3 regions of the Hydrogenophaga sp. SNF1 genome follow, and region 3 is predicted to be linked to each of the others. Evidence: predicted binding sites of a transcription regulator. Region 3 holds the regulator's gene; each other region holds the start of a gene.
What was found. Region 3 encodes FNR, which switches genes on or off when oxygen is low (the NO sensors DNR and NnrR bind a similar motif). Its sites were predicted from a motif close to TTGATNNNNATCAA; they were not measured.
Positions count from the first base shown of each region.

Region 1: a site for FNR is predicted at 3,117-3,130, ahead of SOM08_RS19560 (TraR/DksA family transcriptional regulator). Genes of this name have one in related genera too.
Region 2: a site for FNR is predicted at 4,390-4,403, ahead of SOM08_RS07595 (PAS domain-containing methyl-accepting chemotaxis protein). Genes of this name have one in related genera too.

Region 1 is NZ_CP139793.1:4,080,376-4,088,204, reverse strand. It holds gene SOM08_RS19575 (DUF3108 domain-containing protein) at 1-678, opposite strand, end outside; gene SOM08_RS19570 (IclR family transcriptional regulator) at 696-1,580, opposite strand; gene SOM08_RS19565 (fumarylacetoacetate hydrolase family protein) at 1,664-2,677, shown strand; gene SOM08_RS19560 (TraR/DksA family transcriptional regulator) at 2,707-3,066, opposite strand; gene SOM08_RS19555 (enoyl-CoA hydratase/isomerase family protein) at 3,176-4,018, shown strand; gene SOM08_RS19550 (PhaM family polyhydroxyalkanoate granule multifunctional regulatory protein) at 4,048-4,875, shown strand; gene SOM08_RS19545 (FIST signal transduction protein) at 4,907-6,199, shown strand; gene SOM08_RS19540 (ProQ/FINO family protein) at 6,204-6,854, opposite strand; gene SOM08_RS19535 (helix-turn-helix domain-containing protein) at 6,908-7,639, opposite strand; gene SOM08_RS19530 (MFS transporter) at 7,775-7,829, shown strand, end outside.
Region 2 is NZ_CP139793.1:1,568,190-1,576,018, forward strand. It holds gene SOM08_RS07575 (LytTR family DNA-binding domain-containing protein) at 1-591, opposite strand, end outside; gene SOM08_RS07580 (sensor histidine kinase) at 588-1,628, opposite strand; gene SOM08_RS07585 (2TM domain-containing protein) at 1,653-1,946, opposite strand; gene SOM08_RS07590 (DUF2306 domain-containing protein) at 1,983-2,396, opposite strand; gene SOM08_RS07595 (PAS domain-containing methyl-accepting chemotaxis protein) at 2,687-4,270, opposite strand; gene SOM08_RS07600 (DUF411 domain-containing protein) at 4,451-4,927, opposite strand; gene SOM08_RS07605 (hypothetical protein) at 5,021-5,299, opposite strand; gene SOM08_RS07610 (glycerophosphodiester phosphodiesterase) at 5,305-6,327, opposite strand; gene SOM08_RS07615 (amino acid ABC transporter ATP-binding protein) at 6,406-7,158, opposite strand; gene SOM08_RS07620 (amino acid ABC transporter permease) at 7,168-7,829, opposite strand, start outside.
Region 3 is NZ_CP139793.1:2,702,788-2,710,616, reverse strand. It holds gene SOM08_RS12940 (DUF305 domain-containing protein) at 20-298, shown strand; gene aceA (isocitrate lyase) at 394-1,725, opposite strand; gene SOM08_RS12930 (DMT family transporter) at 2,101-2,955, shown strand; gene SOM08_RS12925 (sulfite exporter TauE/SafE family protein) at 2,988-3,659, opposite strand; gene hemN (oxygen-independent coproporphyrinogen III oxidase) at 3,668-5,065, opposite strand; gene fnr (fumarate/nitrate reduction transcriptional regulator Fnr) at 5,181-5,900, shown strand; gene SOM08_RS12910 (hypothetical protein) at 5,878-6,126, opposite strand; gene SOM08_RS12905 (nitrogen fixation protein FixH) at 6,128-6,418, opposite strand; gene ccoG (cytochrome c oxidase accessory protein CcoG) at 6,438-7,829, opposite strand, start outside.

The sequences.
Region 1 (7,829 bases), 1.4 Mb from region 3:
CAGCCAGACCTCGACTGTGCTGTCGTGGGGCTTGCGCGGGGTGCGTTTCAGCAGCCGGGCCTCGATGTTGCCGGCCGGCAGGCGCAGGGTTTCCAGCGCGCCCACCTCGAACTGCCAGATCTCGGCATCGCCCAGGCCGGCCACCTGGAAGCTCAAGACGTCGCCGGTCTGGCGCGGCTGGGCCCGCAGCAGGCCGGCGAGCTGCAGGAACAGGCTCAGGCGGTCCTGCGCGCCAGGCAGCCACTCGGCCTCGGGCGCGTTGTTGCTGAACCGGATGCGCTTGGCCTCGGGCTCGAACTGCACGGCGCGCTCGCTGCTGCGCTTGTCGGCGAACCGCGTGGGCCGCAGGCCGTCGGGGCCCACGCTGCCCTGGCTGGTCTGCACGCGCTTGCCGAGCAGGGGCATGGCGAGTTCCAGGCGGGCCTCGTAGTTCGGGCCCTCGCGGCGCCAGGAGAGGCTGCCGGTGGCGCGGTAGTCGAAGCCCTTGGCCTGGCCGAACACTTCGTAACTCAGTTCGCTCGCTGGGGGAGGGTCGCTTCGCGGGGCGGTGGCGCTGGCGGCGGGCGCCGGTGGCGCGGCGGCGAACGCGGGGCCACTCCCCTGGGGCCCGAGCGCCGCGGCGAAAGCTGCCAGCACGCCGGCGCCCAGCGACAGCCACGGGCGGGGTCTCGGGGCCACGGGTTGCTTGTGTGGATTCATGGCTGGTCGGACCGGGGCGCCGCTTCGCGGTGCCCGAGATCGGCGCTCAGCCGACGGGCGGCGTCGCGCAGCGCGGTCGCCGGGCCGCCGTCCCAGTCGGTGTCCAGGGTGGCCACCGAACCCAGCACTACCATGGCCAGCACCATGCGGCCCTGCACGTCGAACACCGGGGCGCCAAAGCCGGCCACGCTGGCCTGCAGGCTGTGCACCACGCGCGCCACGCCACGGCGGCGCACCTCGTCGAGCATTTCCTGCACCTCGGTCATGGAGGTGGGCAGGTCCAGCGGCAAGGGGCCGTTGCGCGGCAGCTTCTTCAGGCGCGCGAGTTCCTCGCGGATCATGGGGCCGACGCGCTGGGCGTCGTGGCCCTCGTCGCCCATGAAGGCGGCAAAGCAGCGGCCGGTGGCGGACGACAGCAGGGGCATCACGTCGCCCAGGCGCAGCGCCACGGGCACGGCCTGGGGCGCCTCGGTCCAATGCACCATGGTGGGCCCCTGGTTGCCCCAGACGGCGATGGCCAGGGTGTGGCCCGTGAGCGGCAGCAGGGCGTCGATGCGCTCGCGCGCCAGGCGCACGGCGTCGATGCGCGACAGGCTGGCCAGGCCCAGGCGCAGCGCGGCCGGGCCCAGGTCGTAGCGGGTGCTGGCGCTGTCCTGCGTGACCAGGCCCAGGCGCTGGAAGCTCACCAGGTAGCGGTGGGCCTTGGCCGCGCTCATGCCCGCGGCGGCGGCCAGGTCGCGCAGCATCAGTGCGCCGCTGGCCCTCGACAGGGCGTTCAACAGTTCAAAGCCGACCTCGACCGATTGGATGCCCGCGCGCTGGGGTTCGCTGTCGTCGCTCTCGTTGGCGGGGCTTTGGTCTAGAATCTCGCTCTTACGCATAGGTTAATCGATTTCACTATCCGTAATTATCGCCCCAAAGCCCCCGGGGCACCCATCCACTCAAGAGGCAGCAGGAGATACGCATGAAACTCGCCACCTACAAGGACGGCTCGCGCGACGGACAACTGGTGGTGGTCTCGCGTGACCTGAGCACGGCCCATTATGCGACCGGCATCGCGAACACCCTGCAGCAGGCCCTGGACGACTGGAACTTCATCAGCCCGCAGTTGCAGGACCTGTACGTGACCCTGAACCAGGGCAAGGCGCGCCACGCCTTCCCCTTCGATCCGGCCATGTGCATGGCGCCGCTGCCGCGCGCCTACCAGTGGGCCGACGGCTCGGCTTACCTGAACCACGTGGAGCTGGTGCGCGCCGCGCGCAACTCCGAGGTGCCGGCCAGCTTCTACGAAGACCCGCTGATGTACCAGGGCGGCAGCGACGACTTCATCGGCCCGATGGACGACGTGGTGGTGCCCAGCGAGGACTACGGCATCGACTTCGAGGCCGAGATCACCGTCATCACCGGCGACGTGCCCATGTGCGCGACGCCCGAGCAGGCGCTCGAGGGCATCCGCCTGGTGATGCTGGCCAACGACGTGTCGCTGCGCAACCTGATCCCCGCCGAACTGGCCAAGGGCTTTGGTTTCTTCCAGAGCAAGCCCGCCACCGCCTTCAGCCCCGTGGCCGTGACGCCCGACGAGCTGGGCGACGCCTGGCAGGGCGGGCGCCTGCACCTCACGTTGCAGAGCACCTGGAACGGCCGCAAGGTCGGCATGTGCGAGGCCGGCCCCGAGATGACGTTCCACTTCGGCCAGCTCATCGCCCACATCGGCAAGACGCGCAACGTGCGCGCCGGCTCCATCGTCGGCAGCGGCACGGTGAGCAACAAGGGCGTGGAAGTCGATGGCCGCAAGGACTGGCCCAAGGGCTACAGCTGCATCGCCGAGAAGCGCGCGATCGAGACCATCCTCGACGGCAAGCCCTCCACCGCCTTCATGAAGTACGGCGACACCATCCGCATCGAGATGAAGGGCAAGGACGGCCAGTCCATCTTCGGCGCGATCGACCAGAAGATCGCGCCGCTGGCCAAGGCCTGAATCCGGCCCAGGGCGCGGACCGCGCCCGATCAGCGCTCGGCGCGCGTTTGGCAGTCCAGGCAGCGGTCGGCCGTTGGCTGCGCGTGCAGGCGCGCGGCGGGTATTTGCACACCGCAGTCCAAACACAGGCCGTAGCTGCCGTCGGCGATGCGCGCGAGCGCGGCGTCGATGGCGGCCAGTTCGCCCGCTTCGCGCTCGCCCAGCACCGAGCCGAGGTCGAAGGCCGGGTCCGCGACGGCGTCGTTGTCGTCCGCCGCCCGGGCGCGCTTGTCGGCCGCCACCTCGGCGCGGCTGCGGACACCGCCGCGCTGGGCGTACAGGCGCTCCAGCAGCGCCTGGCGCGCGGCTCGCAACTGGATCTCGAAGGTGTCGGAAATGAACGTGGTCATGGGGGCCTCCTGCGTGCCCGCCATCTTGGGCCCGGGCGGCACCGTGGCGCTTGATGCAGGTCAAGCACAATCGATCGGTTCAGGACCAGACGACCATCAGGAGACCACCATGAGCCCGACCATCGACTACAGCCGCTACCAGACCCTGGAGATCAGCCGCCGCGGCCCGCTGGTGAATGGCACGCCCAGCGTGCTCGACATCCGTATGCGCGCCGACGGCCCCGGCGGCAACGGCAAGCTGCCCACCGCCGGCCATGAAGGCCACTGGGAGCTCAGCGAAATCTGGCGCGACGTGGGCCGCGACGACAGCGTGCGCGCGGCCGTGCTGCGCGGCAGCGGCATGGGCTTTTCCGGCGGCGGCGACCTGGCCCTCGTGCAGGACATGGCGACCGATTTCGAGGTGCGCTCGCGCGTCTGGAAGGAAGCGCGCGACCTGGTCTACAACGTCATCAACTGCGACAAACCCATCGTCAGCGCCATGCACGGCCCGGCCGTGGGCGCGGGCCTGGTGGCCGGCCTGCTGGCCGACATCTCCATCGCCGCGCGCAGCGCCAAGATCGTCGACGGCCACACGCGCCTGGGCGTGGCCGCGGGCGACCACGCGGCCATCGTCTGGCCGCTGTTGTGCGGCATGGCCAAGGCCAAGTACTACCTCATGCTGTGCGACGCGGTGAGCGGCGAAGAGGCCGAGCGCATCGGCCTGGTCTCGCTGGTGGTTGACGACGACCAGCTGCTCGACAAGGCCTACGAGGTGGCCGATCGCCTGGCCGGCGGCAGCGCCAGCGCGATCCGCTGGACCAAGTACTCGCTCAACAACTGGCTGCGCCAGGCGGGCCCGAGTTTCGACACCTCGCTCGCGCTGGAATTCATGGGTTTTGCCGGGCCCGACGTGCGCGAAGGTGTGGCATCCTTGCGCGAGCGCCGCGCGCCGCGCTACGGCGTCGACGGCTGATCCCCGGTCCTTTCATCGAGGAGTTCGCCATGAGCGATGCGTCCGCCAGCGGCTTCGGCAAGTTCGTGCCGGGTTTCGATTTCCTGCAGAACCTGGCCACGCAGGCCGCCGGCGGCATCGCTCAGGGCATCGGGCAGAACATCCCGCAACTGCCCAACCTCAGCCACTGGGTGGCGCCCACCTTCAACGTCGAGGAACTCGAGAAGCGCATCGAGGAGCTCAAGGCCGTGCACTACTGGCTGGACCAGAACGCCAAGGCCCTGGGCGCCACCATCCAGGCGCTGGAGGTGCAGAAGATGACCCTGTCCACGCTGAAGTCCATGAACTTCAGCATGGGCGACGTGGCCAATGCGCTCAAGCTCAAGACGGCCGAGGTTGCCGCCAAGGCCAACCCCTTCCCGGGCCTGGAGGTGCCGCCGCGCACCTACGGCACCACCGAAGCGGCCAAACCCGCGCCCGCGCCCACGCGGCGCAAGCCGGCGGCGAAGAAGGTGGCGGCCAAGGCCGACAAGGCCGCGTCGGCCGCTCCGGCGGGCGGCGTGGTCGACCCACTGCAGTGGTGGGGCGCGCTGTCCCAGCAGTTCCAGCAGATCGCGACCAACGCCCTGAAGGACGCGGCCAAGCAAGGCGCGCTGGACACCACGCGCCAGGTCGCCACCGACCTCACGGACGCCGCCGTGAAAACCGCCACCGGCCTGGCGGGCCAGGCCGCGCGCAGCGCCGCCGGCACCGTGGGCCGCGGCATGGGGGCGGCGGCGGGCGTGGGCCGCGCGGCGGCGCGTGCCGTCTCGTCGGGCGCCCGGGCGGCACCCGCCAAGAAGGCGGCGCCCCGCAAGGCGCGCGGCAAACGCGCTTGAACCCGCGGGCCCAACGAGGCTCGAACTCCGCATGAAACGTTTCCCCCAGGCGCACGCCACCCACCCGCAATGGCGCATGGCCGCTGCCATGGTGGTGGCGCAGCTGCGCGCGCAGATGGCCCTGCCCGACCACGCCAGCCAGCCCTCGCTGGGCCTGCTCTACATCACCGACCACTACGCTGGCGAGGCCGAGGCCCTGCTGGAGTGGATGAGCGCCGAGCTGCCCGAGGTGACCGACTGGGCCGGCACCGTGGGCGTGGGTGTCTCGGCCAGCAACGTGGAGTACTTCGACGAGCCGGCCCTGTCGGTGATGCTGTGCGACCTCAGCCCCGACCAGTACCGTGTGTTCAGTGGCGTGGCCCCGCTGTCGGCCAGCGGACGCGCGGACGGCGGCGAGGGCTTCGTCGCCCACACGGCGCTGGTGCACGCGGACGCCGGCACGCCCGAGGTGGGGGAGCTGATCGCCGAAATGGCCGAGCGCACCGGCAGCGGCTACCTGTTTGGCGGCCTGGCGGGCAGCCGCGGTCCCACCCTGCAGTTCGCGCTGGGCAGCGCGGGCACCCTCAGCGGCCACGGCGCGGCCAGCGGTGTGTTCCACGGTGGGCTCAGCGGCGTGGCCTTCGGGCGCGGTGTGGGCATCGTCTCGCGCGTCACGCAGGGCGCGCAGCCGATCGCGGCGACCCATGTGGTCACCGAATCCGACGGTCACCTGGTGGTCCGCCTGGACGGCGAGCCCGCCCTGGACGTGCTGCTGCGCGAACTGGAGATCTCGCTCGATCACCCCGAGCACGCCATGCGGCGGCTGCGCCACACCCTGGTGGGCGTGACCCGTCCTGGCCCAGACGGCGCCCCGCTCGCGCCGAGCGAGGCCTCGCACCGGCGCGGCGCCTTCGGGCACGAGGTGATCGTGCGCCACATCATCGGCCTGGACCCGGTGCGCCGGGGCGTGGCCATCGCCGAGCTGGCGCCCGAGGGCTCGCGGCTGGCCTTCTGCGAGCGCCATGTGCAGGCGGCGCGCGCCGACCTCATGCGCGTGTGCGCCGAGGTGCGCGAGGAGCTGGAGCCGGAGGAACTGCTGTTCGGCGCGGGCGCGGCCGAGGTGGAGGCCGCGCCGCGGCCGGCGCGCTCCATCGCGGGCGCGGTGTACGTGAGCTGCGCGGGCCGCGGCGGGCCGCACTTCGGCGGGCCGAGCGCCGAGCTGCAGATCGTGCGCCACGCGCTGGGCGACGTGCCGCTGGTGGGTTTCTTCGCCGGTGGCGAGATCGCGCACCACCGGCTCTACGGTTACACCGGCGTGCTGACGGTCTTCGTGCGCGAGGGCTGAGCCGTCAGCGGCGCTGGCGCGCGCGCTCCAGGGCGCGCTGCGCGTCGTCCGGCGTCATGCCATAGCCGTCGGCGAAGGCCGCCACGCTCAGGCCGCTCGATTCGAACGCCCGCAGCAGCGCGGCCTCGCGCGCGATGCGCGCGCTGGCTTCGTCCAGCGCGGCCTCGGTGGCTGCGTTGATCGCCTCGTCGCGCCCGCGCACCAGCGTGGCATAGGCCTCGCGGCCCAGACCGCTGGCCTCGAAGGCGCGCGCGATGCGCTGGCGCAGCTGCGGCGCCAGGTCCTCGGGGCTGCGCGACTGGCGGCGGCGGTACACCTCCACGATGGCGTGGTGGCGCTGCTCGGGGGCGACCACCTCCACCGCCTGGCCCTGCAGGTCGCGGCGCGGCTGGCCCGAGCCCACGGCGTTGAGGTAGCGCGTGCTGCGCGTGTGCAGGCCCAGGGCGGCCTTCAGGGCCTCGGCTTCCAGCGCGTCGCCGTGCGCGGCGATCAGGTCTTCGAAGATGCCGCGCTTGAGCGGGCGCGGCTCGTCGCCGAACAGGGCGGGGTGCCACTCGGCCAGCTGCGCCAGCAGCGGGTGGCGCGGCGCGGACGGGGCCTTGGGCGTCTTGGGGCCCTGGCGCGGGCGCCGGGGCGGGGGTCGGGTCTCGTTCATGCAGGGGTCGGTTCGACAGGCAAGCCCGCGATCATGCCAGCGCTGCGGCCGGTTCAGCGGCGCAGGTGGGTGAAGGCCTCGAATTCCCAGCTGCGCATGGCCAGCACCAGGGTGTAGCCCTCGCGGTCCTTCTCGGCCAGTTTCTGGTCGGTCTGGTGCTGCTGCGCGAAGTCCTGCGCCACGCGCTGCAGGCGCTCCAGGAACAGCGGCGCCAGCGTGCGGCTCACCGAGCCGTGCACCAGCATCAGGCCCTCGCCGGGGCCGTCGAAGCCGCCCGCGAAGTAGTCGAGCAAGGCGTGTTCGCGGAAGAAGTTCATCACCGCGCCGTGCGGCCGCCAGCGGAAGGTCTTGGCGAGCTTGAGGCGGTAGCGGTTGAGCGGACGCAGCTCGATGATGCCGATGCGGTCGAGCTGGGCCAGGAACTTCACGCAGTCGGCTTCGCTGAGCCGGTAGGTGCCGGTGATCTGCTCCACCGTCCATTGGCTCAGCACGCAGATGGCCACCAGCAGCAGCTTTTTGTCGGCCACCACGGCCCGCTCCTGCGCGGGCGTGAGCTCGGTCACCAGCGGCTGCGCGTCCGCCACGCGGCGCGCGAGCTCGGCGAAGTCGAGCTTGAGCGCGCGGCAGATGGCGTCGATGCGCGAGAGCGACATGTCGCCCTTGGCCAGCATGCGCTTGACGCTGGACTCGGCCATGCCCATGGCGCGCGCCAGGTCGGCGTAGGTCATGTGCGCGGATTTGAGTTCCCGCTTCAGGGCGGTGACGAGGTCGGCGGTGGTGCTCATGGGCGTTGAGAGTATCGAAATCCGGTACCGTGCATGATGCCAGCCGATCCCGTATCGAAATCCGCCCGGTGGGTGGTGTGGGCGGGCAGAATCCGCCGCGCGCCTTTCCGGCGCCCACCCAGAGGAGCAGACGCCATGACCACCGCCACGCTGTCCCCGGACACCGGCGCCGCGCCCGGGGCCCCGGGCC
Region 2 (7,829 bases), 1.1 Mb from region 3:
CGGCGTGCGGATCAGGAACTCCCGCCCGCCCGCCAGCACCCGCACGTACTTGTCGGCCGCTTCGAAGGCCAGTACCTCGTCGATGGCGACCCGCTGCACCGCCGCGCCCACGCTGGCCATGAGGTGGCGCAGGCGCGGCGCGGACGAGGGCGCACCGCCCAGCAGCGCGCGCAGCCCGGCCCAGTCGGGCGCGGCGCTGGCGCCGCGCGCGCGCAGCGCGGCCTGCACGCGCGCCACGGTGCGCTGCAGCCGCTCGGCCTGCACGGGCTTGAGCAGGTAGTCCAGGGCCTGGGCCTCGAAGGCCTGCACCGCGAACTCGTCGTGCGCGGTCACGAACACCAGCGCGGGCAGCGGCTGCTCGGCGGGCCAGTCGTCGGCCAGGGTGGCGGCGGCGTCCAGGCCGCTCAGGGCGGGCATGCGGATGTCCAGGAACAGCACGTCGGGGCGCAGCGCCAGGGCCTGCTGCACGGCGCTGTGGCCGTCGCCCACGCTGGCGAGCACCCGAAGCCCCGGCCAGGCGCGCGCCAATTCGGCTTGCAGGGCTTGCGCGAGCAGAGGTTCGTCTTCGGCGATGAGGGCGGTGGCGTTCATGGGGTGGCGTCGGGCAGGGGAAGGAACAGCCGCGCCTGCGTGCCCTGGCCCGGCGCGCTGTGCCACTCCAGGCGCGCGGCCGCGCCGTGCAGGGCCTGCAGGCGCTCGCGCACTTGCGTCAGGCCGAAGCCCTCGAGTGCCGGGGCCTCGCTGCCCACGCCGTCGTCGCTCACGCTCAGGCACAGGGTGCCGCCCTCGCGTTGCGCGGCCACGCGCAGCTCGCCGCCGCGCGCGCTGGGCTCCAGGCCGTGGCGGATGGCGTTTTCCACCAGCGGCTGCAGCAGCAGCGCCGGCACGGGCAGCGGCGCCAGGGCCTCGGGCAGCTCCAGGCGCACGCGCAGGCGTGGGCCCATGCGCATGCTCATGAGGCTGAGGTAGTCGTCCAGCCGGGCGAATTCGTCGCTCAGGGTGTGCTGGCCGCCGCGCGCGTCGCTGCGCGAGGCCGCGAGCGTGGCGCGCAGGAAGTGGTTGAGCCGGTCCAGCATGTCGATGGCGCGCGGTGGGTCGGTGGCGATGAGGGCGCGCAGGTTGGCCAGGGTGTTGAACAGCATGTGCGGCTCCAGCTGCGACTCCAGCAGGCGCAGCCGCGCCTCGCTGGCCTGGCGCTGGGCCTCTTCTTGCGCCAGGCGGGCCATGGCCAGCATCTCGCGGCTGCTGAAGTAGTAGGCGCCGAAGGCGCCGAGGGCCAGCGACATGAGCAGGAAGCCGACGGTGGCGCCCGGCAGGTTGCTCGCGCTGGCCAGCAAGGGCCGGCCGAGCAAGAGGTTGCCCAGCGTCAGGCCCAGCCCGTAGCCCGCGAACACGGCCACCACGACCAGCACCGCCATCGGCCGCACGCCGGGCCAGCCCTGGGGCGAGAGCAGGTAGCGCCCGCCGTCGATGCCGGCCCAGATGCACAGCCCGATGAGCTGCGAGTACAGCAGGGTGGGGGCGAAGTGGTCGCCCTTGATGGCGCTGATGGCCAGTGCCAGCACGGTGTTGAACACCGCGGCGATCAATACGCGGCGCGCCACGGTGCGGGGGTTGAAAGCGGCCATGGGCGCAGTATGCCGGGCCGCCGTTCAGGGGCGCTGGCCGCGGTCGCGCTGCAGGCGTTCGCGTTCCCGGTCCATCCAGTGCTCGTACAGGCCGCCGCCGCCCAGGCGCACCCACACGGCCAGGCCGTGGATCAGCAGGCCCAGGCCCCAGCCCAGGACGGGGTAGACGGCCCAATCGCGCCCGCTGCGCAGCGAGAGGTAGACCAGGCCGGCGTTGACGGCGAGAAACACCAGGGCGTGCAGGGTCCAGCCCATGCGGGCGGCGACGCGTCGGCGCGCGGTGCGTTCGAGGTCCTTGTCGATCGAGAGGGTGTTCATGGCGGTTGCTCCGGTGGGTGGGGGGAGGGGTGAAGGTCAAAGCAGTCCGAGCCACTGGCCCCAGACCAATTGGCCCAGGTAGCGGCTGGGCAGCAGCGTGAGGGCGCCGGTGACGATGCAGGCGCTGAGGTACAGCGCGATCATGGTCAGCCGGTGCGAGCGGATGCGCCCCTGCCGCAGGTGCCAGAAGGCCAGGGCCAGCGTGCCCAGGGTGATGGGCACCAGCAGATGGATGGGCGTGTAGCCGGCGACGTTGGGCAGGCGGAAATCGCGGATGAACACGGCGGTGACGGCGACCATGAGCATCAGCGTGACCCAGGCGTAGCCGGCCGCGCGGTGCAGCACCGCGCGCGGGTGGCCGGTGCGGCGCGCCCACAGCGCCACCGGCCCGATGGCCAGGGCCGCGAGCGCGGCGCTGAGGTGGATGGCGATGACGGGGGTGAGCTGCATGGCGGTCTCCGGTGGGCGGGGAGACCGCACTGTCGGCCGCCGGCCCCGCGTGCGCCACGGGGCTGAGACGAAACGGCGCGGGCGCGCCGTGAAACGCCGCCGCGGCGGCGCGAAATGCCTGCGCCAGGCGGCCCGCGCGGGTCGGTCAGCGCGAGAGGCTGGCGCGCGAGGCCGGGTCGAGAAGGCCGGGTCGAGAGGGACGGGTCGAGAGGGACGGGTCGAGAGGGACGGGTCGAGAGGGACGTGTAGGAAGGCCGGGGTATGAGGGAGAGTCGCCGGCCGCCCGGCCCTCAGTCCGCGGCGCTGCCGCGCGGCTGCAGGCGGAACACCTGCACCGCCTGGTGCATGACCTCCGCCTGCGACTGCAGCGAACTCGCGGCCGCGGCGAGCTGCTCCACCATGGCAGCGTTCTGCTGCGTCACCGAGTCGAGCTGGCCCACGGCCTGGTTGATCTGCGCGATGCCGCTGGACTGCTCGCGCGTAGCGTGCGTGATGTCGCCGATGAGCGCGTTGACCTGCTCCACCGCGCCCACCACCTGGGTCATGGTCTGGCCGGTGCCGTGCACCAGTTCGCTGCCGCGGCGCACCTGGTCGGCCGAATCCTCGATCAGGGCCTTGATTTCCTTGGCCGCGTCCAGCGTGCGCTGCGCGAGGTGGCGCACCTCGCCGGCCACCACGGCGAAGCCGCGGCCCTGTTCGCCGGCGCGCGCGGCCTCCACCGCCGCGTTGAGCGCGAGGATGTTGGTCTGGAACGAGATGCCGTCGATGACCTGGATGATCTCGCCGATGCGCGCCGAGCCGCGGCTGATCTCGGCCATGGTGGTGACCACCTGCGACATGGCGCTGTTGCCTTCGCGCGCCACCGCGGCCGCGCGCTGCGCGAGCTGGGCCGCTTCCTGCGCGGTGCTGGCGCTCTGGGCCACGGTGCTGTTCATCTGCTCCATGGACGCCGCCGTCTGCTGCAGGTTGCCGGCCTGCGCCTCGGTGCGCGAGGACAGGTCGTGGTTGCCGCTGGAGATCTGGTGGCTGGCGACCTGCACGCCCTCGATTTCATGGCGCACGTCGGCCACCACCGCTTGCAGGTTGACGTTGAGCTGGTTCAGTGCCACGGCGAGGTCGCCGAATTCGGCCGGGCCGCGAAGGGCCAGGCGCGAGGTGAGGTCGCCCGCGGCCATGGTGTTGGCGAAGCGAACGGCCTGCGCCAGCGGCTGCACGGTCTGGCGCCGCAGCGCCCAGGCGGCGAGCAGGGCGAGCGCCAGCAGGGGCAGGGCCATGACGAGGTGGGCCACCAGGCCCAGGCGGGCGCCGATCTCGCCGACCAGCACACCGGCCACGGCCAGTGCCACGCAGACGCCGCCGATGGCGCGGCCCAGGCTGGGCCGCAGCGCGCGCCGCAGCAGGCCGGACAGGCCTTTCTGCACCACCTGGCCGCGCCGCAGGCTCAACCGGTCCTGGCCCTGGTCGCGCTCGGCGCGCAGGCGGGCGTACAGGGCCTCGGCCGCCTGCACCTGCTCGCGTGTGGGCTTGGTGCGCACGGACATGTAGCCCACGGTGCGGCCGTTCTGCACCACGGGGGTGGCGTTGGCCATCACCCAGTAGTGGTCGCCGTTCTTGCGGCGGTTTTTCACCGGCGCCGACCAGGGCTGTCCCGAGCGCAGCGTCTCCCACATGTCGCGAAAGGCCTCGGGGGGCATGTCGGGGTGCCGCACGATGTTGTGCGGCTGGCCCATCAGCTCCTCGCGGCTGAAACCGCTGACCGCGACGAATGCCGGGTTGCAGTAGGTGATGTGGCTCTGCAGATCGGTGGTGGAGACCAGGGTGACGCCATCGGGGATGACGTATTCCTGTTGGGAGACGGGCAGGTTGGCGCGCATGAGATGGTGGTTGGGGGAGGGGCGGCGCTGTGGTCGGCCGCCTCACCCATGCGCTATCGGCATTACCTCGCCGATATGTAGTACGGCCTCGGGGCCCGGTGCATTTTCCGGCGCCGGGTTTGACCCAGATCAAATGCCCTCGGCGTCGGGCGCCCAGGGGGCGGGCGCCCCTTCGGGGGCTCAGCTGCGCTTGAAATAGGACTGGTAGATCCGCGCCGTGCCGTCGCGCTGCACCAGCAGCACGTCGTAGGGGTCCTGGCGGCCGCCGTAGTCGGGGCCGTCCATGCCGGGGCTGCCCACCGGCATGCCGGGCACGGCCAGGCCCAGGGCCTGGGGCTTGTCGGCCAGCAGGCGGCGGATTTCGCGCGCGTTCACATGGCCTTCGACGACATAGCCGCCGATCAAGGCGGTGTGGCAGGAGCCGTAGCGTTCGGGCAGGCCCAGGCGGCGGCGCACGGCGGTGTTGCCGCTGTCGTAGACCTGGACGGTGAAGCCGTCGGCCTGCAGGTAGCTCACCCAGTCCTTGCAGCAGCCGCAGTTGGGGTCCTTCCAGACCTGCAGCGGGGGCAGGGGGGATTTGGCCTGGGCCAGGGCCCCGAGGGGCAGGGCCAGGGCGGCGCTGGCCAACAGCAGTTGTCGACGGTTCGTGGCGGGCATGGTGTTCGTTCTTTCGGGTGTCCGGGGGGCGCCAGGCGTGTGCGAGCGCGCGGGAATGAGCCGCGGGGCGGGCGGGAAGTTCCCCGGCGCGGTTCAGGCGTTCGCCAGCTGCGCCTGGGCCTTGTCGATCCAGTACTGCAGGCTGTCGTGCAGCTCGCGCGAGCTGAACGAGCAGCTTTCGCCATCGAACAGCGCGCTGGATTCGAGGCGGTCCAGCAGATTGCCCAGCACCTCGGCGAAACGCGGGGGCAGGGCAGCGAACAGGTCGTGCTGCGCGCGCAGGCGCTCGCTGGCCTGGGCGGGCGAGAGCGAGCCCTCGCGCAGGCCGGCGAGGGCATCGGCCACGGGTTGGAGCAGGGAAGGGGGGCGCATGGCGCTCAATTCTGCCGCGCCACCATGGGCGCCACCGGCGGCGGCAGGGTCATGCCGCGCTGCTCCATCACGGCCCGCAGCCGGTCGGGGTGGTCGGTGATGAGGCCGTCGACGCCCCAGTCGATCAGGCGCTCCATGTCGGGCCACTCGTTCACGGTCCAGGGGATCACGCGCAGGCCTTCCTCGCGCGCGCGCTCGATCAGCGTGCGGTTGAGGTCGTTGAAATGGGGCGACCACAAGCGCGCCCCGGCGGCGGCGAGCAGCGCCGGCGCGTCCTTGAAGTCGGCCTCGCGCAGGCCGGCGCTCCAGGTGCCGCTGTGCAGGGTGTTGAAGCGGGGCCGCTGCGCGCTCAGGAAGGCCAGTGGCAGCTCGGGCGCCAGGCGCTGGGCGATCTTCAGCAGGCCCCAGTCGAAGCTCTGCAGGCTGGTGCGCGAGGCCATGCCTTCGGTCCGGACCACCTCGAGCACGGCGCGCACGAAGGCCTCGGGCTCGGGCGACTCGTGCGCGCGCTCGGGGTTGCGCTTGAGCTCGATGTTGAAGCGCACGTGGTCGGCGCGCAGGCGCTTGACCTGCTCGAACACAGCGGCCAGCGTGGGGATGCGTTCGCCGTCCACTGCTTGCTGCTGCGCGAAGTCACGCGCGTAGCGGCTCGCGGGGTTGATGCGGCCCACGTCGAGCTCGCCGATCTGCGCCAGCGTGAGCTGGTGGAAGGGTTGGCCGCGCGACTGCAGCCAGCGCCCGGACGGGTCGCGGGTGATGTCGGGGTTGGCCGCGGTGTCGTGCGAGACGATGGGCACGCCCTCGGCGCTCAACACCACGTCCAGCTCCAGCGTGCTCACGCCGATGGCGAGCGCGCGCTGGAAGCCGCTGAGCGTGTTCTCGGGGGCGAGGGCGCGCGCACCGCGGTGGCCCTGCAGGTCGAAGGCCAGGGCGGCGCCCGCGCACCACATCGACAGGCCCAGGGCGGTGGTGCAGCTCCAGCGCAGCCAGGTCAGGCGCCGGGCGGCGGGTGGGGCGGGCAGCTGCATGGCGGTCTCCTTGCCGGGCCCGCTCGGTGCAGGCCTCTGATCGCGCGCATTCTCCCAGCGCGCGATGACCGCCTCAAGTCAATGCCCGAGGATCTTGGACAGGAAGTCCTTGCTGCGCTCGTTCTGCGGGTTGTTGAAGAACGCCTCGGGGGTGTTCTGTTCGACGATCTGGCCCTGGTCCATGAAGATCACGCGGTCGGCCACCGCCTTGGCAAAGCCCATCTCGTGGGTCACGCACAGCATGGTGATGCCCATGTTGGCGAGTTCGATCATCACGTCCAGCACCTCCTTGATCATCTCCGGGTCGAGCGCGGAGGTGGGCTCATCGAACAGCATGATCTTGGGCGTGAGGCACAGCGCGCGCGCGATGGCCACGCGCTGCTGCTGGCCGCCCGACAGCTGCAGCGGGTACTTGCCGGCCTGCTCGGCGATGCGCACGCGCTTCAACTGCTGCATGGCGCGTTCCTCGGCCTCTTTCTTGGGCAGCTTGCCCACCCACATGGGCGAGAGGGTGAGGTTCTCCAGCACCGTGAGGTGGGGGAACAAGTTGAACTGCTGAAAGACCATGCCCACGTTCTTGCGCACCTGGTCGATGGCCTTGATGTCGTCCCGCAGCTCGACGCCGTCGACCTCGATGACGCCCTGCTGGTGTTCCTCCAGACGGTTGATGCAGCGGATCAGCGTGGACTTGCCCGAGCCCGACGGGCCGCAGATCACGATGCGCTCGCCTTTGGCGACGGACAGGTCGATGTCGCGCAGCACGTGGAAGTCGTTGCCGTACCACTTGTTGACCTTGTCGAACCGGATGATGGCGGGGGATTGTTCTGGCATGTTGTGCTTTCAGCGCGCCTTGCTGGCGGCAAGCTGCTTTTCGACCCACAGGCTGTAGCGCGACATGGCGAAGCAGCCGGAGAAATAGATGAGCGTGATGAAGAAATAGGCCTCGAGCTTGAACGGGCGCCACTGCACGTCGGAGTTCAGGGCCAGCGCGAGCGCGCCGGTGAGCTCGTAGAGCGAGACGATGGTCACCAGCGAGGTGTCCTTGAACAGCGAGATGAAGGTGTTCATGATGCTGGGGACCACCATGGACAGGGCCTGCGGCAGCACGATGAGCCGCTGCGCCTGCCAGTAGCCCAGGCCCAGCGAGTCGGCCGCCTCGAACTGGCCCTTGGGCACGGCCTGCAGGCCCCCGCGCACGGTTTCGGCCATGTAGGCCGCGATGAACAGGGTCAGGCCCGCGACCACGCGCACCAGCACGTCGACAGTGACACCCTGGGGCACGAACAGCGGGAACATGAACGAGGCCATGAACAGCACCGAGATCAGCGGCACGCCGCGCACCAGTTCGACATAGAGCACGCTGATGGTGCGGATGGCGGGCAGCCTGGCGCGCCGGCCCAGGGCCACCAGCACCGCGAGCGGGAACGCCAGGAACAGCGACAGCACGGCCAGCATGAGCGTGAGCGGCAGGCCACCCCAGAGCTCGGTGCGCACCTTGGACA
Region 3 (7,829 bases):
CATTTTCATGCTGGCAACCATGCCCGCCATGTTGTCGAACCGGCCGCTCAACATCGCCCTGCACCTGGTCTTCGCCTTGCTCACAGCCGGCGCCTTCTTCGCCACGCGCTGGCAGGTCGCTGTCGGCGACCACCAGTTCATCGCGTCCATGGTGCCGCACCACTCCGGCGCCATCCTCATGTGCCGGGAAGCGAGGCTGGCGGATCCGGAGTTGCTGGCCCTGTGCGAGTCGATCGCCAAAGCTCAGCGGTCCGAGATCGAACAGATGAACCGCATCGCCGAGCGCCTGCAACATTGAGTGGCCGGCGGATCGAACCGCCACGCGAGCGACCACCCCAAAAAAAAGCCGCCCCGAAGGGCGGCCCTGTCTCCTCGTGTCCGGATGGATTCAGCTCAGTGGAACTGCTCTTCCTCGGTCGAGCCCGTCAGCGCCTTCACGCTCGACGACCCACCCTGGATCACCGTCGTCACGTCGTCGAAGTAGCCCGCGCCCACCTCCTGCTGGTGCGACACGAAGGTGTAGCCCTGCTCACGCGCCTTGAATTCGGGCTCCTGCACCATTTCCGTGTAGTGCTTCATGCCTTCGCCGCGGGCGTAGGCGTGGGCGAACTGGAAGGTGTTGAACCAGTTGATGTGGATGCCGGCCAGGGTGATGAACTGGTACTTGTAGCCCAGCGCCGAGAGCTCGTCCTGGAAGCGGGCGATGGTCTTGTCGTCCAGGTTCTTCTTCCAGTTGAACGAGGGCGAGCAGTTGTAGCTCAGCAGCTTGCCCGGGCTCTTGGCGTGCACGGCCTGCGCGAACTCGCGGGCAAAGCCCAGGTCGGGCGTGCCGGTCTCGCACCACACCAGGTCGGCGTAGGGCGCGTAAGCCACGCCGCGGCTGATGGCCTGCTCCAGGCCATTCTTCACGCGGTAGAAGCCTTCCTGGGTGCGCTCGCCGGTGAGGAAGGGCTTGTCGTTGGCGTCGTGGTCGCTGGTGATGAGGTTGGCCGCCTCGGCGTCTGTGCGGGCCAGCACGATGGTGGACACGCCCATCACGTCGGCCGCGAAGCGCGCGGCGATCAGCTTTTCGATGGCTTCCTGCGTGGGCACCAGCACCTTGCCGCCCATGTGGCCGCACTTCTTCACGGCGGCCAGTTGGTCCTCGAAGTGCACGCCTGCGGCGCCGGCCGCGATCATGTTCTTCATCAGCTCGAAGGCGTTGAGCACGCCGCCGAAGCCGGCTTCCGCGTCGGCCACGATGGGCAGGAAGTAGTCGATGAATTCTTTGCTGCCCGGCTCGATGCCGCGGCCCCACTGGATCTCATCGGCGCGCTTGAAGGTGTTGTTGATGCGGCGGACCATGGTGGGCACCGAGTCGTAGGCGTAGAGCGACTGGTCCGGGTACATGGTTTCGCTGGTGTTGCCGTCGGCCGCCACCTGCCAGCCCGACAGGTAGACCGCCTCCAGTCCGGCCTTGGCCTGCTGCATGGCCTGGCCGGCGGAGATCGCGCCGAAGGCGTTCACGTAGCCCTTCTTGGCGCCACCGTTGATTTTTTCCCAGAGCTTTTCCGCGCCGCGCTTGGCCAGGGTGTGCTCAATGTGCATGCTGCCGCGCAGGCGCACCACGTCGGTGGCGCTGTAGCCGCGCTTGACGCCTTTCCAGCGCGGGTTCGTGGCCCAGTCTTTCTCCAGGGCTTCGATCTGTTGCGAGCGGCTGAGCTGTTCGGTGAGGGACTGGGGCATGGGGACACTCCTTGGGGGGTTGATGGGTACCGGGGCGGCGTTCGCGGCAAAGGCGGTGCCGTTGGACATGACTCTAAGTCTTGTAGAAGACCTAAATCGCCTCTTATGTCTTATACAAGACAAAAATTTTCTCCTTTTGAATCAATGGAATTTTTGATAAATTTTTCAATACGGAATTTCATCTCCCATATCGAGAAATTTTTCCGCGACGCAGCATTCGACATTTTCTCGATGTGAAAAACAAATTCCTCATCCCGAAACCCACGCCGGAGGCTGAGGCATGATGCGGGCCACCCGCCCCCACCCGCCGCCAGCCGCGCCCTTCCCGTGACCTCCCTTCACCGTGCCACGGCCTACGCTTGCCTGGCCCTGAGCATGGCGCTCGTGGGCAGCTATGTGGCGCTGTCCAAGCCCCTGGTACTGGTGTTTCCGGTGTTCCTGCTGGCCTGGCTGCGCTTCGGCATCGGCGCCCTGGCCATGTGGCGCTGGCTGCGCAAGCCCGCCGACGAGCCGCCCCTGAGCCCGCGCACGCGCGCCCTGCTCTTTCTCGAGTCCTTCCTGGGCAATTTCCTGTTCTCCATCTGCATGCTCTACGGTGTGAGCCTGACCACCGCGGTGGCTGCGGGCGTGGTGATGTCCTCCATTCCCGCCGTGGTGGCGGTGCTCAGCGCCATCTTCCTGCGCGAGCGCATCGGCGCGCGCAGCGCGGCGGGCATCGCCTGCGCGGCCTTGGGCATCGGCCTGTTCTCGCTCGACAAGGGGGCCGGCCCGGCCGCGGGCGGTGGCCAGGCCCTGCTGGGCAACCTGCTCGTGTTCGCAGCGGTGGTGTGCGAGGCGTCTTACGTCGTCATCGGCAAGCGCCTCACCGAGGGCCTGGGCCCCAAGCGCATCTCGGCCATCATCAACCTGTGGGGCCTGGCGCTGGTCACGCCTCTGGGCGTGTGGGCCGCACTGCGCTTCGACTTCGGCGCCGTGGCCCTGCCCACCTGGGGCCTGCTGGTGTTCTATGCGCTGGCGGCCAGCGTGTGGACGGTGTGGCTGTGGATGACCGGGCTCAAGACCGTGCCCGCCTCGCAGGCCGGCGTGTTCACCGTGATGCTGCCGATCAGCGCGGCGCTCATTGGCGTGGTCTTCATGGGTGAGCGCCTCAGCGCCCTGCAACTGCTGGCTTTCGGTATCGCTGTGTTGGGCCTGGTGCTGGCCACGCTCCCTGGTCGTGCCACGACCTGACGCTCAACGACCGCTGCCCGTGGCTGGTGCGCTCACAGGCACCAAAGCCCCGTGGGTTGGGTGATGCCCATCCACAGAGCCCAGCCCGAGGCCAGCAGCAGCGCCAGCCCCGCCAGACGGATGCCCCAGGCGCCCGAGCGCGCCTCGCGCAGGCGCAGCAGCAGCCAGGGCCCCGCGAACAGCGACACCGACGAGCCGATGGCGAACAGCGCCATCACCGCCGCGCCCTGCACCGCGTCCGCCGAGAGCGAGGCCACCAGCAGCGCCGAATACAGCAGGCCGCAGGGCATGAGCGCCCAGCCGAAGCCCAGCACCCAGGGCGCGCGCGGGCCGAGTCGCGCGATGGCGGGTTTCGCGCGGCGCCAGATGCCTTGGCCCACGCCGTCGATCCACGCCGGCTGGCGCGCCCGCCAGAGCAGCCAGGCGCCCAGCAGCAGGGCCGCGACGTGGAACATGGTCCACAGCGGCCGGATCACCTGCGTATGCGCCCCCAGCCAGGCCAGCCCCTGCACCGAGCCCGCCGCCAGCGCCCCCACGCTGGCGTAGCCAGCGACGCGGCTGAGCTGGAACGCCAGCAGCGCGCGCGTGCCGCGCTCGCCGGCCGCGCGGCCGATGCCCGCGCAGGCCGCGCCGCACATGGCAATGCAGTGCGGCCCACCCACCAGGCCCATGAGCAGCGCCGTGATCAACAGGGAACCGGACATCGGCGCGCTCAGAGAATCCTTGAAAACCGCGCGCGGTCCTGGTCGGCCTGCAGGTGGCGGTCGAACACCATGGCGATCGCGCGCACCAGGTACCAGCCGGTTTCGGTCACTTGCACGCCCTGCTCGTCCAGGGTGACCAAGCCCTCGTCCACGAAGGGCTCGAGCGCGCGCAGCTCATTGGCGAAGTAACGGCGGCTGTCGATCAGGTGGCCCAGGTCGATGGCCTCGAACTGCAGTTCGCCCTGGCACATCAGGGACATGATCACCGCACGGCGCAGCACATCGTCGCGCGTGAGCGCCAGGCCGCGCACGATGGGCAGGCGGCCCTGGTCGAGCAGGTCCACGTACTCGTCCAGGGTCTTGGCGTTCTGGCTGTAGGTGGCGCCTACCCGGCCGATGGCCGACACACCGAGCGCGATGAGGTCGCAATCGGGCTGGGTGCTGTAGCCCTGGAAGTTGCGGTGCAGCCGGCCCTGGCGCTTGGCCACGGCCAGGGCGTCGTCGGGAAGGGCGAAGTGGTCCATGCCGACGTAAACGTAGCCCGCCGCGCGCAGGATGTCCAGCGACGCCGAGAGCATCGCCAGCTTGTCGGCCGCGCCCGGCAGCTCGGCCGCCACGATGCGCCGCTGCGGCTTGAAGCGCGCCGGCAGGTGCGCGTAGGCGTACAGCGCCACGCGGTCCGGCCGCAGGGCCTGCAGCTGCGCCAGCGTGCGCCGGAAGGACTCGGGCGTCTGCAGCGGCAGGCCGTAGATCAGGTCCACATTGACCGACTCGAAGCCGATCTGCCGCGCCGCGTCGACCAGCGCGAATACCTGCTCGGCCGGCTGCACGCGGTGCACGGCCTTCTGCACGGCGGGATCGAAGTCCTGGACACCGAAGCTCAGGCGGTTGAAACCCAGGCGGTGCAGCGCGCGCAGGCGCTCGGCGCTCACGGTGCGCGGGTCCACCTCGATGGAGTACTCGCCGCCCGGCGCGAGCGCGAAGTGGCGCCGCAGCATGGCCATCAGGTCTTCCAGCTCGGCATCGCTCAGGAAGGTGGGCGTGCCGCCGCCCAGGTGCAGCTGGGACACCGACTGGCCCGCGCCCAGGTGCTCGATCTGCAGGTCCAGTTCGCGCGAGAGGTGGCGCAGGTACTCGGCGCCGCGCGAATGGTGCTTTGTAATAACTTTGTTGCAAGCGCAGTAGTAACACACCGATTCGCAGAACGGGATGTGCACATACAGTGACAGGGGCAGTGCCATCGACCCGGCCCGCCGCTGTCCCAGCGCCAGGCGGTAGTCCTGCTCGGTGAAGGCCTCCACGAAGCGGTCGGCCGTGGGGTAAGAGGTATAGCGCGGCCCCGGAACGTCAAAGCGACGCAGCAGTTCATCGGGGATCACATGGCTCACGGCGGGTCCTTCTGGCATGGCCCCACTGTGCCGGCTGGCGTGTCCAGACGCCTTGATCCTGGTCAAGCGGCCCTGTGATCCCGGACCCAAAGGGGTATGCTCGCTCCCTGTCATGCACTCAGGAACGACGCACATGGACGCGCAACGCATCAAAGTGGCGTGCTCAAGCTGCAACCTTCGCGAACTCTGCCTGCCCATGGGCCTGAGCGCGGAGGAAATGGGCCAGCTCGACACACTGATTTCCTCCCGCAAGCGCGTCAAGCGCGGCGAAGCCCTGTTCTCCGTCGGCGATCGCTTCACCTCGCTCTACGCCGTGCGCTCGGGCTTCTTCAAGACCTGCGTGACCACCGCCGACGGGCGCGACCAGGTCACGGGTTTCCAGATGGCGGGCGAGATCATCGGCCTGGACGGCATCGTGAGCGACCACCACGCCTGCGACGCGGTGGCGCTGGAAGACGCCGAGGTCTGCGTCATGCCCTTCAACCAGGTCGAAGAACTGTCGCGCCAGTTCACCCCGCTGCAACACCACGTGCACCGCATCATGAGCCGCGAGATCGTGCGCGACCACAGCGTGATGCTGCTGCTGGGCAGCATGCGCGCCGAGGAGCGGCTGGCGGCCTTCCTGCTCAACCTGGTGCAGCGCCTGCAGGCGCGTGGCTTCTCGCCGTCCGAGTTCAACCTGCGCATGACGCGCGAGGAGATCGGCAGCTACCTGGGCATGAAGCTGGAGACGGTGAGCCGCACCTTCTCCAAGTTCGTCGACGACGGCATCATCGACGTCAAGCAGCGCTACGTGCACATCAAGGACACCGAGGCGCTGCGGCGCATCGTCAATCCGCAGACCTGCTCCTGAGCGCGTCCTGCGGTGGCAGGGCCAGCCACAGGCTCAGGCTGCAAGCGACCGCCGTCACCGCCCAGAACACGAAGAAGGCCACCGTGTAGACGGCGGGGCGCGACCAGTCGAGCGCGACGCCCTGCCAGTGCAATTCGCCCGGGTCCACCACCGCGAACACCAGCATCTCCAGCACGCCGGCCATCAGGAAGGACGGCCAGCCCACCCACATCCAGCGGCGGCCCATGTCAGTGGCCACCCTCGCGGACCACGGGCGAGGCCGCGTGGTTGCGCGCCTGGTGCGCGGGCTGAAGACCGATCAGGGCCTCGTCGCGCTGCGCGCCCTGCAGGCGGCGCGCCTGCTCCAGCGTGGCCTGGTAGGCGGCCTTGTCGAGCACCGGGTCGGCGCCCTCGATGGCAATGACGGCGGTGCCGATGGCCGCCACCACCACCACCAGCGGCCCGCCCACCACCAGCCACATGGGGCCCACGCGCCACCAGGGCTCGGGCGCGTCGGTGCTCATCGGATCGGGGTTCATGGGGTCTCCTGCGGAAGCGTTATCGGGGAACGAGAAAGGTGCTCTTCTCACGCACCCGCACCCGCTCGTCCTGGGCGGCGCGCACCTCGAACTGGATGGGGTGCGAGCCGCTCGCGGCCGCGCCGGGCGGCACCTGGACCCGCGCGGCGACGGCGCGCACCTCGGCGGGCGCCACCTCCACACGATCGCCGGACGCCAGGGCGATGCCCGGCAGGCCTTCCACGCGCAGCTCGTAGGTCTGCGCCACCTCGGTGGCGTTCATGATCTGCAGCCGGTAGACGTTCTCGACGCGGCCTTGTTCCACCTCGCGCGCCAGCGCGCCGCGGTCGCGGATCACGTCCACCTTGAGCGGCGTGCGCAGCCACAGGCTGCCCAGCACCGCCAGCGACACGGCCAGCAACACGCCGCTGTAGACCAGCACGCGCGGGCGCAGGGCGCGGCGCAGCATCTGCGCGCGGTTCCAGCCCTTGGCGACACCGTTCTGCGTGGCAAAGCGGATCAGGCCGCGCGGGTAGCCGACCTTGTCCATCACCTCATCGCACACGTCCACGCAGGCCGCGCAGCTGATGCACTCGTACTGCAGGCCTTTGCGGATGTCGATGCCGGTGGGGCAGACCTGCACGCACAGGGTGCAATCCACGCAACTGCCCAGGCCGAGGGCCTTGGGGTCGGCCTTGCGGCTGCGCGCGCCACGCGGCTCGCCGCGCCCCTCGTCGTAGGTGACGATCATCGTGTCGCGGTCGAACATGGCGCTCTGGAAGCGCGCGTAGGGGCACATGTACTTGCACACCTGCTCGCGCAGGAAGCCCGCGTTGCCGTAGGTGGCCAGGCCGTAGAACAGGATCCAGAAGGTTTGCCAGGGCCCGAGCGAGAGGCTGGCCACCAATCCCGCGAGCTCACGGATCGGCGTGAAGTAGCCAACGAAGGTGAAGCCCGTCCACAGCGCCAGCGCGCCCCACAGCCCGTGCTTGAGCGCGCGTTTGCCGAACTTGGCCGCGCTCATGGGCGCGGCGTCCAGGCGCAGCCGGGCGGAGCGATCGCCCTCGACCCGGCGCTCGATCCACATGAAGATTTCGGTGTACACCGTCTGCGGGCAGGTGAAGCCGCACCACAGGCGCCCGGCCACCGCCGTGAACAGGAACAGCGCCAGCGCCGAGATGACCAGCAGCCCGGTGAGGTAGATAAAGTCCTGCGGATACAGGATCAGGTCGAACAGGTAGAAGCGCCGCGCCTCCAGGTCGAACAGCACGGCCTGGCGGCCGTTCCAGGGCAGCCAGGCCAGGCCGTAGAACACCAGCTGCGTGGCCCACACGAAGAACCAGCGCCAGCGCGCGAACACGCCAGTGACCGAGCGCGGCTGAATCTTCTCCTGCGCGGCATAGAGCGAAACGACGATTTCCTCGTCGTCGCC